One region of the Cobetia sp. L2A1 genome, then DNA from elsewhere that is predicted to be linked to it. Evidence: predicted binding sites of a transcription regulator. Region 1 holds the regulator's gene; the other holds the start of a gene.
The links. Region 1 encodes sigma-54, which starts transcription at its own class of promoters, with help from an activator protein. Its sites were predicted from a motif close to TGGCACNNNNNTTGCTNT; they were not measured.

Region 1 (7,007 bases):
ATGACCTTTCCGACTCCGCCATGCATTTGCGCGCACGCGCCGGCATCGGCTATCTCCCGCAGGAAGCCTCGATCTTCCGCAAGCTGTCCGTCGCCGACAACATCATGGCGATTCTAGAGACACGCAAGGATCTCGATCGCAACGGGCGCAAGGCACGCCTTGAAGAACTGCTGAACGATTTCAGCATTTCTCACATTCGCGCCAGTAGCGGCATGAGCTTGTCTGGCGGCGAACGCCGTCGCGTCGAAATCGCAAGGGCACTGGCCACGGAACCGGATTTCGTGCTGCTGGATGAACCCTTTGCCGGCGTTGATCCCATCTCGGTAGGCGAGATAAAGAGCATCGTACGCCAGCTACGTGATCGCGGCATTGGTGTACTGATCACGGATCATAACGTCCGTGAGACGCTCGATATCTGCGATACCGCCTATATCGTTGGCGACGGCCAGATCATTGCGCATGGCAATGCTGAAACCATTCTGGCCAATCAGCAGGTGCGTGACGTGTATCTGGGGCATGAGTTCAAGCTGTAGTCCATTGGCAAACCCCTCTGGCGAGCGCACCTTCGCGCACGCAGTGCATGCTCAGGGCTGATATATCATCATGAACATCAGCCTTGAGCATGACGTCCATACCACCTTCGTTGAAACATGGCATGCAAGTTGCTTGAATAATTTCTTTCGCCCCTTGTCAGTGCCCCGACCCACGGTATAGCGTAGAAGCACGTTCCTTTGCCGTGAATCGATAGCCCCATGAAACCCACCCTGCAACTCCGCCTTGGCACTTCACTGACCATGACGCCACAACTGCAGCAGGCCATTCAGCTGCTACAGTTGTCGACGCTCGACCTGCGTCAGGAAATCCAACAGGCGCTCGAGTCCAATCCCATGCTGGAACTCGACGAGGACTATGAGGCGCTGGAAGTCGTCGAGATTCAGGATGCGAGCGAAATCTCTTCAGCTGAAACAAGTAGTGATATCCCGGAAGAATATCCTCTCGATAGCGACTGGTCGGACCTCTATCAGGATCATGCTGGCAGCCTGACAAACTCGGGAAGCAGTAGCGGCAGTGATGACGGCCAGGATTTCGAGCGCAACACGAGTGTAGAAAGCCTGCAAGATCATCTACGCTGGCAGTTGGCAATGACCGACCTCGACGACCGTGAACGGCAGATGGCGGAAAGCCTGATAGATGCCGTGGACGGCGCAGGCTACTTGAGCCTGTCGCTTGATGAGCTCGTCGATGGTCTACGTGGACAAGGGCTGTCTGGCCTCAAAGCATCGGAGCTTGAGCAGGTCCTGCTCCGCCTGCAGCAGTTCGATCCGACCGGCGTCTTTGCGCGTGATCTACGCGAATGCTTGCTGCTACAACTGGCCTTGCTGCCCGATGACCTGACACTGCTTGCTCAAGCTCGCCGCCTGGTACGCCAGTTTCTCGAAGCACTAGGGAACGATGATCGCAAGCTACTCAAGCGCCGCCTGGGGCTGGATGATGACGAGCTGGATCACGTCATCCGGCTGATACGAGCACTGGACCCACGGCCAGCTTCTGCCTGGGGGGAGCCCGCCAGTGACTACGTGATACCCGACTTGCTGGTACGCCATACCCGGCGCGGCTGGCAAGTGGAGCTCAATCCCGAGGCACTCCCGAAGCTGCGTATACAGCCAGACTATGCAGCGCTCATCAAACGGGCAGACAAGTCAGTAGACAACACCTTTCTCAAGGATAATCTTCAGGAAGCGCGCTGGCTGATGAAAAGTCTCTCGTCACGCAATGACACGCTGCTCAAGGTCGGGCGTGAGATCATGACGCGGCAGATCGACTTTCTTGAGCAAGGCGAGGAAGGCATGAAGCCGTTGATCCTCGCCAATATTGCCGAGGTAGTCGAGATGCACGAATCCACCATCTCTCGCGTCACGACGCAAAAGTACATTCATACACCACGCGGCGTCTTCGAACTCAAGTTCTTCTTCTCGAGCCAGGTCGGTGGTAACGGCAATGGTGATGCGCATTCCAGCACGGCCATTCGTGCGCGCATCCGCAAATTGATTGCAGACGAACCAGCGCGAAAACCGCTGTCGGATTCACGGCTGGTCGATCTACTCGCCAGCGATGGCATTGAAGTCGCGCGCCGCACCGTCGCCAAATATCGCGAAGCCATGGGCATTCCGTCTTCCAGTGAGCGCAAGCGACTCGCTTGATTACATGACAGAGAGGCCGCCCTTCGACTACGGCCTCTCTGTCATGGCCTCCCCTATCGTCAATATCCGCATGATGGCCAGCCGACGTGCGTGAAAGTCGTCGGCTTTCTACCAAGATATTTTCGCTAGAATCCGGCGTGCGCTTCCAATCGCCTGTTTTTCAAATCACTTTTATTAGTATTGTCGATCATTCGTGTAACTCTTCTCACGTCCGATCGTGCTCTTGTCACACTCGAAGCGCACTTGTTGTCAGTTTCAGAAGACCGCCAATATCGACGTATATGCTGTGATTGGCGACTAACAGGCGGCTTCTTGCTGCGCTTCTAACGCAAACCAACGCACTCCTCTTTGATGGAATGTTCCGTTATCCCTCAGTGAGTTGAAGACAAGCCTTACACCACGATGCAGCGCAGCGTTGATCTTTGCTCAAAGCTTGGGCATTGTCAGGGTAGGCGCTCGGCGCACCTGACGCGGCCCAATTTTGTTACTGGCAGTGGCGGATGCGCAAACCATGTAGCAGAGCGTCTTATCAGGGTTTGCTCGCAGTCAAAAAGGGTTACAATTGAAAGGTAACCCGTTGGATAAAGGAGCGTGTCCATGCAAGTGAATATCACCGGGCATCATGTGGAACTTACCGATCCTCTCCGCGATTACATCAACGAGAAGCTCGCTCGCCTCGAACGGCATTACGACAATATCACCAATGTTCAGGTGACTCTGTCGATCGAGAAGGAGCGCCAGCAGGCAGCCTGTACGCTGCATGCTGCAGGCGCAGACCTCCATGCCCTGGCAGAAGACCCCAACATGTACGCTGCCATAGACGCGCTCGCCGACAAGCTGGATCGCCAGCTGGTCAAACACAAGGAAAAGTCCCAGGCTCGCTCTCAGGGCACCGGGACACGTTGACCTTCTGCCATGACACTTGATCAGATCCTTCCCCCCGAGCGCACGCTTTACGGCGTCCCCGGGGGGAGCAAAAAGCGGGTACTGGAATTTTTCAGCACCTTCATTGCCCAGAACATTCCCAGCCTGGATAGCCAGGAAGTCTTCTCGCGCCTGATTGGCCGTGAACGACTGGGGTCGACCGGTATCGGCCACGGCGTGGCTGTTCCACATGCACGTAGTCCGCACTGCAAGACGCCCATCGCAGCATTTCTGAAGCTTGGTGACCCCATCGACTTCGATGCCATCGATGGAGAGCCCATCGACTTGCTGTTTGTACTGTTGGTACCCGAAGAGGCAGATGACACTCATCTCACCTTGCTCGGGCAGGTGGCTGAATTGCTGAACTCACCCACCAACCGATCAGCATTACGTCAGGCCGATAGCCAGCATGCGCTCTACGATGTACTGACATCAGCAATCGCCGATCTTCCGACGCGTTGATCATCGAGCCCGGACATCGTCCGGGTTTTTGCACTGACAGCCACTATTCAGGCTGCCCTCTCAGGCGCCATTCGCACTCACTCTACGCTGACCTCGCCTTTGGAGAGCACTCATGAAGATCGTGATCATTAGTGGCCGCTCTGGCTCCGGTAAATCGATCGCCCTTCAGGCCTTGGAAGACATTGGCTACTACGCCATTGATAACCTTCCCGGCATGCTGCTGGCACCGCTTGTCGAACAGCTAGAGAAAGATAGTCCTACCCGACGTCGCATCGCAGTGTCTATCGATGCACGCAATCTTCCTGATGCCCTGACACGCTTCCCGGAACTGCTTGATGAAGTACGTCAGAGCGGCATGGACGTGCAGGTCGTCTATATCACGACCGATTCCCGCGTATTACTGGAGCGCTACTCCGCGACTCGCCGCCGTCATCCGCTCACGCGCGACAATGACCGCACTCTGGCGGAAGCCATCGAGATCGAGCAGCAGACGCTGGCGCCCATCCGCGAGAAGTCTGATCTGATCATCGACTCAACCAATTTGAGTGTGCATGACTTGCGCTCACGCATCACTGAGCAGGTAGCCCAGCATAGCTCGCGCCATCTGACACTTACGTTCGAGTCTTTTGGCTTCAAGCATGGCGTCCCGACAGATGCCGACATGGTGTTCGACGCACGCTGCCTGCCCAACCCTTATTGGGATATCGCACTGCGCGCCGATACCGGCCGTGACACAAGCGTTGTGAAGTTTCTCGAAGACTATCCCGTCGTACAGGCCATGCACGATGACATCGCTGGCTGGCTGGAGCGCTGGCTACCAGAGTATCAGGCCAGCAATCGCAGCTACCTGACCGTCTCTGTCGGTTGCACTGGCGGCCAGCATCGCAGCGTCTATCTGTGCGAGAAGCTTGCTGCCCACTTTGCTGCACTACTGCCGGAAGTCCGCTTACGCCATCGCGAGCTGGGGATTCATACTGCTCTCAATGGGGCAGATGATGCGCGAGGAGATTGCGATGCACAGTCGTGAACTCATCCTGACCAACAAACGCGGCCTGCATGCACGGGCCGCAACCAAGCTGGTTAACTGCTGTGCTCCCTTCACGGCAACAGTCATGGTCAGTCACGGTGAACGCCGCGCCAATGCGACCAATGTCATGGCATTGCTGATGCTGGCAGCCCCTTGCGGCACACCACTGACAATCGACGTTGAAGGCGAACATGCTGATGAGGCCATGCTTGCCATCACAGCACTATTCGATGCTCGCTTCGAGGAAGACGAATAAGCACCAGCCTTCAAGCACTCCTCTCTCTCAGTTGTTCTCATTCACACCTCACACTACTTGCACCGCCCAGGCGTCGCTGCCTCCTGGCGAACTCTGCTGACTTCCCTCCCTCGCGCTTGCTTATCGTTTTCCTGCTGAGCCATGCGTGATCAGGCACTAATTCCCTGGTCGTGGCACACTCTCGTCCTTTTGATAAAGAACACTGTTTTCTTTTATCGACGCGCCCCCCTACGCCAATGGTAGAATCAGTGCTGTCCTTAATGTCGACAGGGGAAGCCGACGGATGAGCAAGACGTCACACAAACTCAAGCCAAGACTCGATCGTCTGTCACAGGCGCTGGAAAGCGGCGAGCTGGATCAGGCCAGGCGAATGCTCAATCGTGGTCTGGCACCCGTAGACGTTGCTCACCTTCTCGAGTCGTCACCGCCCAAGGAGCGTAACCTGCTCTGGGAGCTGGTCGACGCTGAACTACAGGGTGATGTTCTCCAGTATCTTGGCGAAGACATCCAGACCGACTTCCTGCGCGACATGGACGCAGTGGATGTTCTGGCAGCGACCGAGAATCTGGAACCGGATGATGTCGCTGACATTCTCCAGCGCCTGCCAAATGCTGTAATTCTCGAAGTCCTCGACTCGATGGAGGCGCAAGAGCGCCAACGCGTCGAGACGGTACTGTCCTTCCCCGAGGACACCGCCGGCGGGTTGATGAATACGGATACCATCACTATCCGCCCGGACATCACCCTCGACGTGGTGCTGCGTTATATTCGCCGCCACGAACGTCTGCCTGACTCCACCGATACACTGCTCGTCGTTTCACGGCGCGATGAGTTCATCGGCACCCTGCCGATCAATCGCTTGCTGGTGTCGGCCCCCAGTGTCACGGTGCGTGAGGTGATGGATACTGACAGCGTGGTAATTTCTGCCCTGATGCCAGACACCGAAGTCGCCTCGCTGTTCGAGAAGCACGATTTGATCTCAGCACCTGTGGTCGGTGGCGATGGCAATCTGCTTGGCCGTATCACCATCGATGACGTGGTCGACGTCATTCGCGGTGATGCCGAGCATCAGGTGATGTCAATGGCGGGGATGGATGAGGATGAAGATACCTTTTCGCCCGTGCTGCGCACGTCCTGGCGCCGTGCCATCTGGCTAGGCATCAATCTGTTGACCGCCTTCATGGCCTCAGCCGTCATCGGCATGTTTGAAGGCACCATTCAAAAGATCACTGCGCTGGCCGTACTGATGCCCATCGTCGCCAGTATGGGCGGTATTGCGGGCTCTCAGGCCTTGACAGTGCTGATCCGTGGTATCGCGCTGGGCCACGTGAAAAGCGGCAACGTCCGCTGGCTGCTCAAGCGCGAGATCATCGTCGCAGTACTGAACGGCATGCTGTGGGCTGTGGTGGTCGCCGGCATTGCCATTGTCTGGTTCGGTGATATCAAGCTGGGAGCCATCATCGGTGTCGCGATCATGATCAATCTTGTCATCGCTGCCGTGACGGGGACGCTGCTGCCTGTCTTGCTCAAGAAGCTCAGTATTGACCCCGCCCTTTCCGGTAGCGTCATCCTGACGACCGTGACCGATGTGATCGGCTTCATGGCGTTTCTGGGCCTCGCGACCTGGCTCTATCTATAAAGAGACGAGCTCTAACCGTAACGAGCCCACCTGTAGCGCCAGCATCGTGCATCAAATACGCCACTGCCAGACAGAAAGACAAAAGGCCGCCCCCTCATCGGGGCGGCCTTTTTTGAACGACTCGAACACACCTAGCTTACCGCTCAGATGCTGCTTGGTGCCTTAATCTTTACTCTTCTTCAAGTTCGCCTGCTTCACCTTCTGCTTGCGACATACCTGCCACTGTCATGTCGCCAATCAGCCAACTACCGCAATGAATACTGCCTCGCGTATCAACATCATCACCGATCGCGATCAGATTCGCTGCCATATCGCGTAGATTGCCGGCAATGGTGAACTCCTCGACAGCATGCTGGATCTGGCCATTCTCGACCCAGAAACCCGACGCACCACGCGAGTAGTCGCCGGTCACGCCATTGACGCCCTGCCCCATCAACTCGGTGACCAGTACACCAGTCCCCATCTTGGCCAGCATCGCTTCCAGCGAGGTCAGCGGTG
Region 2 (7,007 bases), 1.8 Mb from region 1:
CATAGTGGAACTGCGGATGTGCAACCGGGTAAATCAGTCGCGCCAGCAAGCTGCGATCATAGGTAACGATGTCGCAGTCGTGCAACGCCACCGCTTCGGCAATACCGGAGGCCTGTACATAGCCGGAGCAGTACCAGACATTGCGTCCCTTGCCTGCCTCCATCGGTGCCAGACCATGCTCGGTCAGCTCGTCATCCAGTGCGCGCAGGCGCGGGCCGTCATTCCACAGGATGCGGTGATGCTGCGGCAGATGGGAGAAGAATTCCTTTGCGTGCTCGAACTGGTCACGATCAGCGCGATCCAGCCCAATGACGATCTCGCTAAGATAAGGCACACGGGCCAGCTCATCGACAATATGCTTGAGTGCTGGTCCTTCGAGCTCGGAATATAGCGATGGCAGAATGAGGCTCATCGGCCGCTTGCGCGAGAAGCGCATCAGGTCTGCCTCGAGGTCCTCCACCGGACGGTCAGTCAAGTTATGGAAGTTGGTGATAATGCCGTTCTGATAGAAATCACTCATGTCAGCTCCTCGTGGCGTATTCGTGATGCGTGAATCCATTCGCTAACCAGTGCGACAGCCCCTCGACCCAACCTATAGGCCCTGGAGCACTCGCTCGGTAGCAGCGACGCTCGTCTCTCAGTCCGGGGAACTCTGCCAGTTCGCGATCACGCTGCGAGGTGTCGCCCTCACTTGGAATCAAGACTCCGTTATCCACTGCCGCCAATAGCGGTAGGTCATTGGCACCATCACCAAAGCCCAGTGTCCATGGACGAACCCGTTCGCAGAGTCGATAGCGGGCAATCAGATAGCGGGCTGCAACGCCCTTGTCAGTCTGGCCGGTGACGTGATGGAAGCGTCCGCCGCGCGTCAAACGAAGATCATTGGCTGCCAGTCGCGCCTTGAAAGCGTCGAGGCGCGCAGGGCTGTCTTGCCATATCAAAGGCTCGCTGGCATCGCGGCATGCCGCCAACGCTGCCTCTTGCGGCGCGAGCCCCGTCAGTTCACAGATGCGCTCAGTACTCATGCTGGCAAAGCCTTCAAAGGAAAACTCCTCTTCCAGCGACACAAGTACCGCCAGAATCGTGCTACGCGGCGTCGCGACGGCAACACGGCATAGATCATGCTCGTCCGGGTCGCTCGCTTGCTCAAGCGGATACGCTGCCAGCCAATGCGCCGGCAATGCCACGACCCCTCCGTTCTCGGCGATCCACGGCTGTCCTGCCAGACCCAGTGACTGCATGAGCGGTGCAAGCTCTGCGGCAGTCTTTGAGGTATTCGGCACTATCCAGTCACCTCTGGCCCGTAATCGGGTCAGCCAGGCACGCGCCGGACCAGGCGAGTAATCATGGTGGTCCAGCAATGAACCATCCAGATCCGTCAGCAACAGTAATGGGGGTTGTACCTCGGACATGCGTACTCTCCTTTTAAGACGCCTATGCGCCTTCAGCCCTGCATCCGGCCCTGCCTTTCAATGCGACATCTGTTCTCTCGAAAACATGTTCCAGGAAACATGCTTAGCGAGAACATTGCAGGGAATGTGCCACTCTGGTGCACCTGTAACGGTAGTCCACCTGTTTCATCTTCAGTAGTGCTAACCTCATACGAGTTATGCACCGTAATAGTGCGCAAAACCTCTTGTCTCTCGCACTACGCAACATTGCAGCGCAACCAGAAACGCCTTCGCATGAGCGAAGGCGTTGTGAGGTGACACTATCGACATCATTCAGACGAGGTCTACGCGGTAGGCCCCGAAGGCGCTGTAAACCACCTAGACCAGCCACAATGATAACTGCGGCCACAGCAACAGCAGTGCCAGTACACACAATTGGATGGCGATGAACGGTAGCAGCGAGACGAAGATGTCCTTCAGGCTGATGCCCTCAGGGGCTACGCCCTTGAGATAGAAGGCGGCAGGCCCGAAGGGTGGCGACAGGAAGGACACCTGCATGTTGACCGCGAACAGCACACCGAACCACACCGGGTCGTAACCGAGCTGAATGATGATCGGCACGAAGATCGGCAGGGTCAGCATCGCGATGCCGATCCAGTCGAGGAACAGCCCAAGCAGCAGCAGGATCGCCATCATCACCATGATGATCGCCAGCGGCGGAATATCGAGTCCCAGAATCATGCTCGACACGAAGCGGTTGCCGCCCATCAGGTTGTAGACCCCGACCAGCGCCGCCGCACCGATGCCGATCCAGATGATCATGCCGCAGGTGTTCATGGTCTGGGACAGCGCGCGCTGCATCAGGGTGATGGAGAATTCACCACGCAGCATCACCGCCACCAGCACGCCGAAGCTGCCCATCGCCGCGGCTTCCGTCACCGAGGCCACACCGCCGTAGATGGAGCCAAGTACCAGCCCCGCGATGATCGCCGGAACACCGACAGCCTTCAAAAGCTCACGCTTGCTCTGGAAGCTGGCGCGCCGCTCTTCCTCAGGCATCACCGGCCCCAGCGCGGGATTGCGCAGGCAGCGGATCAGCACATAGAGGATATAGCTTGCCATCAGCACGATGGCCGGCGTGATGGCCGCGGTGAACAGATCAGCAATTGATTGGTTGGCGATCAGGCCATAGATGATCAACACGATGGAGGGCGGCATCATGGTGCCCAGCGAGCCCCCGGCACATACCACGCCGATGGCGATGTGCTTGTCATACCCGAGCCTGAGCATCTGCGGCAATGCCAGAATCCCCAGCAGCACGATCTCGCCGCCGATGATGCCGGACATCGCGGCGAGGAAGAACGCCACCACGATGGTCTGGATCGCCACGCCACCGGGCAGGCGTCCTGCCATCACCCGCATGGCATTGAACAGATCCTTCGCGATACCAGAGCGATCCAGCAGCGACGCCATCAACACGAACATCGGCACCGCGACCAGCGAATACTCGGTGACGAAGCCATAGACCCGACTGGTGACCAGCGGCAGCGCCATCGGGCCGAACCAGCCAAACGTATAGCCCAGCGCTACTAGCCCGGTGACAAAAGCCAGCGGTAGACCCGTGACCAGCAACGCGAAGATCGCGCCGACCAACAGCATCGTAGCCGTTGCAATATCCATCAGCGCTGCTCCTGTTCATGCGTGCCGTGGCTCGCGTCATTGCGCTTTGCGCCGCCATTCGCATCCGGTGCCTTGGGCGAGAAGAAGGTCTGATACAGATGCCACAGCGCCTGCAGGGTCATCACTGCCAGCGCGAACAGGATCACGCCCTTGGTCATCGCCGGAAACGGCGGATTCCATGAGGTGCCAGAACGCTCCAACTGCCACTCCCCCAGTGGACTGTGCGACGCACGCCAGAACATCACCCATGCCGCGTAGCTCATCGCCATGCAGAACACCAATGTCATCACGTCATTGAAGCAGTCCAGCGCGTAGCGAAAGCGTGCGCCGACCAGGTCGTAGAGCACGCGCACGCGAATATGGCGGTTGTTGGCCAGCGCCGCCGGGCCGCCCAGCGCGAAGCTGGTCGCAACCAGGAAGATCACCGTCTCATGCACCCATGAGGTCGGCGAATTGAGGCCATAGCGCATCACCACCTCAAACACGCTGATCGCCATCGCCAGCAATACCACCCACGCTGCCGCACGCGTGCCCTTGCCGACCCAGCGGTCCAGCGGCGTACGTGTTCCCAGATTCGGGTCGTGATCATCAGACGCCTCCGGCAAGCCGGGCGACGCCACATCATGTTCCGCCATATCGAATTCCTTGCTGACTCACAGCATTGGTAACCGACGCCTTGTGAACGGCGCCTTGTAAACGACAACCGGCGTACCCTCAGGACACGCCGGCCGTCTCCTCTGCGCCTCATGACACACATGAGAAACTCGCGCGGAGAGTTACATCAGGTTGCGATCAGTCAGGAAGGTGACCACGGACTCATAGACCTTGCCGGTCAGCTCGTTCTTCTCGGACCACACCTTCCACTCCTGCTGAGCGATACGACGGAACTTGGCACGCTCTTCCGGCGCCATATCAATGACGTCGATCTCCGGATTGGCACGTGCAGCGCTGACGGCCTTGAGGTCGCGCGCTTTAAGAATGAACACCATGTCATAGGCCATTGAGTCGGTCGCGGTCTCCATGATCGCCTTCAGATCTACCGGCAGACCGTCCCAGATCTCTTTATTCATCGATACTGCCACCATCGGCAATGAGTGGAAGCCCGGATAAGACGGATACTTGGCGAAGCTGTGCAGGCCCTGGTCGTCATTGGTGGCGAAGACGGTGTAGTCGGCGGCATCGATCACACCCTTCTCGAGACCGGTGTAGACCTCGGAGCCCGGCAGGTTGACGGGGGCAGCACCTGCCTTCTGGAAGATGTTGTAGACCATGCCTTCTGGCGCACGCACCTTGAGGCCCTTGAGATCATCGACAGTACGAATCGGTCGTTTGGAGACGAAGGACTCGAGACCCGTGGCACCGGCACCGATCAGATGCACGCCATAGGGCTCGACCAGTTCGTTGTAGAGCTCCTCACCCCCGCCGTGCTGCATGTACTCAAGAAACTCCAGCGGATCGCCCCAGGCGCCGACCAGATTGCCCAGCATGCCAAAGGCGGGATTCTGACCAGAGAAGTAGGATGGATCTGTCAGATGGCCCTGCAAGATGCCCGAACTAACCGCATCCAGTGTCTGGTTGGCCTGTACCACGGCGTTGACCGGGAGAATCTCAATGGCGATACGGCCATCTGACATGGTCTTGATGTTGTCAGCCCAAGCCTTCTTGACCTCAAACTGCGGTTCACCCGCAGTTTCGGAGGTTTGAAAGGTCCACTCATATTCAGCAGCCCAGCTAGGCGAAGCCAGCATGGCCCCTGCGACGACGCCAGATAGCAGTAGGCTGTTACGAAGACGGCGAGTGGAGATAGTGGGAAGCGGCATGGTGAAACTCCTTGCTTGTTGTTATGGCTGGCGATGGCTTGTTGTCATGACTCACCCGATATGGCGTGAGGTATGCAGGATGGCGCCATGTCGACGGAGAACATGACACTCGTGAGAGTACGCAATGATGAAATACGGCATGGCGACACTGGCGCTGGCTACGCGCACTGGCTTAGTCGCGCCCTAGCGGGGCCGACAGACTGGGTAACCGACCGAAGCGGCGCAGAAGTTCAAGCGGCTCCTGGGCACGACTCTTGCTGACAACGTCTTCATCCAGCTCCGCCACCACCAGCCCCAAGTCACGTGCTGTACGGTCCAGCACGCTCAATGTCGCAGCATGCGCGGCCTCAGGTTGGCGCAGGCGAATCGCCTCCATCACCGCACGATGACGGCCGAGACTATCGCCGAGTTCCGACGCATTATGATTGGAGGTGGCGACCAACAGGCTGATAGAGGGCTTGAGCACATGGCCAAGCTGCGCCCAGATGACATTATGGGTCGCGGAAAATATCGCATCATGAAAGGCAATGTCAGCGGTATCGAATTCAGCCATTGCGCTACCACCAGTGACAGCGGCAGCCATGCCGTTATAGGCCTGCTCGATGGCCGAGAGGTCCTGGGCGGTCGCTTCTGTCGCTGCCAATGCGGCGACGAAAGGTTCAATTGAAACGCGGAAGGCATAGATATCGCGGGCCAGCTGAGGATGCGGCATCGCGTAGCGCGTCATCCAGCCAGTCACACGAGGGTCAAGCAGATGCCACCCACTAAGCGGATTGACGCGCGTTCCCTGTCCCGTGGTGCGAGTAAGAATGCCCGCGTTGACAAGACTTTGGATCGCGGTACGCACCGTGGCGCGACTCTGAGAATGCTGATCACAGAGATCCAGCTCACGGGGAATCATGCTGCCTGGTGGGTAGCGATTCTCGAAGATGGCTTGAGCCAGCCACTCGGCAACATCAATGCGGGTAGCCGTCGACGGCTCTGTCGGACACGGGCTACCAGAGCCTACAGCGCCCGAGCGAGAAATGGTCATGGTGTAGCATCCCTTGATGGCGTGGCGCGATTATTGTTCGCAGAGACCTTCACCCTCGAGATCTTTGCTTCAGCGCGCTCTTGTCGATCAAGGAATAGCCCATGTCAGACATGACGGCAAGACAGGTTAGACCAACGACGGGCCCAGACTTTGGTCATGCATTTTCGCAACCTCATGTTGCAAAAGGGCTTTCTCTAATCCCATTTCCAAGCGGTCAACCTGGCTTGCAAGAGATGGCCTTGGCGTCAAAGGCAGGAAAAGCTAATTAGAAGGGCTGCTAATAAGCTATAGCTAAAATAGTTAGTTGGAATAGACAGTTGGAATGGACGGCTGGAAGAAGCATCCAATAGGGACTCAAGATGCGAATTGCACGCGCCCGACACTCACCAGACGCTCAGCACCACTGTCGGCGATGACCGTTCTGACAACCGCTTCTCCCGCCTCACCAAAGCTGCTGGATAGCTCTATCTGACTTACCCCTTGCGCCACCAGCTCACTGACCAAGCGTTCGGCTGCCCTGAGCGAGCTGAGCGTCGCCACTGACAGGCGTACCTCACCGCTACCCTGACTGCTCAGGGAGGTATTGCCGCTACTCTCGACCAGAATCAAGAACGCGTAATGCTGCATGCTGGCCATGATAGCCTCCTTGCACTTGTTGAGATGACTCAGTGTGAGACTAGACTGTTGGATCAGCGATGTAGGCTGACTTTTCTGAGCCATCGATCACCTCGCGACCGATACAGAACGGGGGATGGCTGCCACCGATCACTCATGAAAAAACGCCTGCCGCTTTCGCGACAGGCGTTCTCATGTCCAGCCTTGCTTGAGCCCGATAGGCGAACTCACTCAAACGCGCTTACGCGTAGACCGGCAGACGCGCACAGACGGTGGATACCTTGGCCTGCACTTCAGCTTCGATAGCCGTGGAATCACCGGCTACCATCGCGTCGAGGATGTCGCAGATCCAGCCTGCCAGATCCAGACACTCCTGCTCCTTGAAGCCACGAGTCGTGACCGCCGGCGTCCCGATACGCAGACCGGACGTGACGAACGGCGACTGCGGGTCACCCGGAACGGCATTCT

Region 2: a site for sigma-54 is predicted at 1,527-1,544, ahead of GQR90_RS13095 (HAD-IIB family hydrolase). Genes of this name have one in related genera too.

What each region holds. Positions count from the first base shown of each region.
Region 1 covers NZ_CP047025.1:793,260-800,266, reverse strand. The annotation lists gene lptB (LPS export ABC transporter ATP-binding protein) at 1-533, shown strand, start outside; gene GQR90_RS03430 (RNA polymerase factor sigma-54) at 753-2,201, shown strand; gene hpf (ribosome hibernation-promoting factor, HPF/YfiA family) at 2,799-3,107, shown strand; gene ptsN (PTS IIA-like nitrogen regulatory protein PtsN) at 3,117-3,587, shown strand; gene rapZ (RNase adapter RapZ) at 3,700-4,614, shown strand; gene GQR90_RS03410 (HPr family phosphocarrier protein) at 4,601-4,870, shown strand; gene mgtE (magnesium transporter) at 5,154-6,509, shown strand; gene pmbA (metalloprotease PmbA) at 6,679-7,007, opposite strand, start outside.
Region 2 covers NZ_CP047025.1:3,066,390-3,073,396, forward strand. The annotation lists gene GQR90_RS13090 (glycosyl transferase) at 1-520, opposite strand, end outside; gene GQR90_RS13095 (HAD-IIB family hydrolase) at 522-1,412, opposite strand; gene GQR90_RS13100 (TRAP transporter large permease) at 1,770-3,071, opposite strand; gene GQR90_RS13105 (TRAP transporter small permease subunit) at 3,071-3,706, opposite strand; gene GQR90_RS13110 (TRAP transporter substrate-binding protein) at 3,848-4,891, opposite strand; gene GQR90_RS13115 (FadR/GntR family transcriptional regulator) at 5,064-5,924, opposite strand; gene GQR90_RS13120 (DUF6506 family protein) at 6,279-6,560, opposite strand; gene glyA (serine hydroxymethyltransferase) at 6,781-7,007, opposite strand, start outside.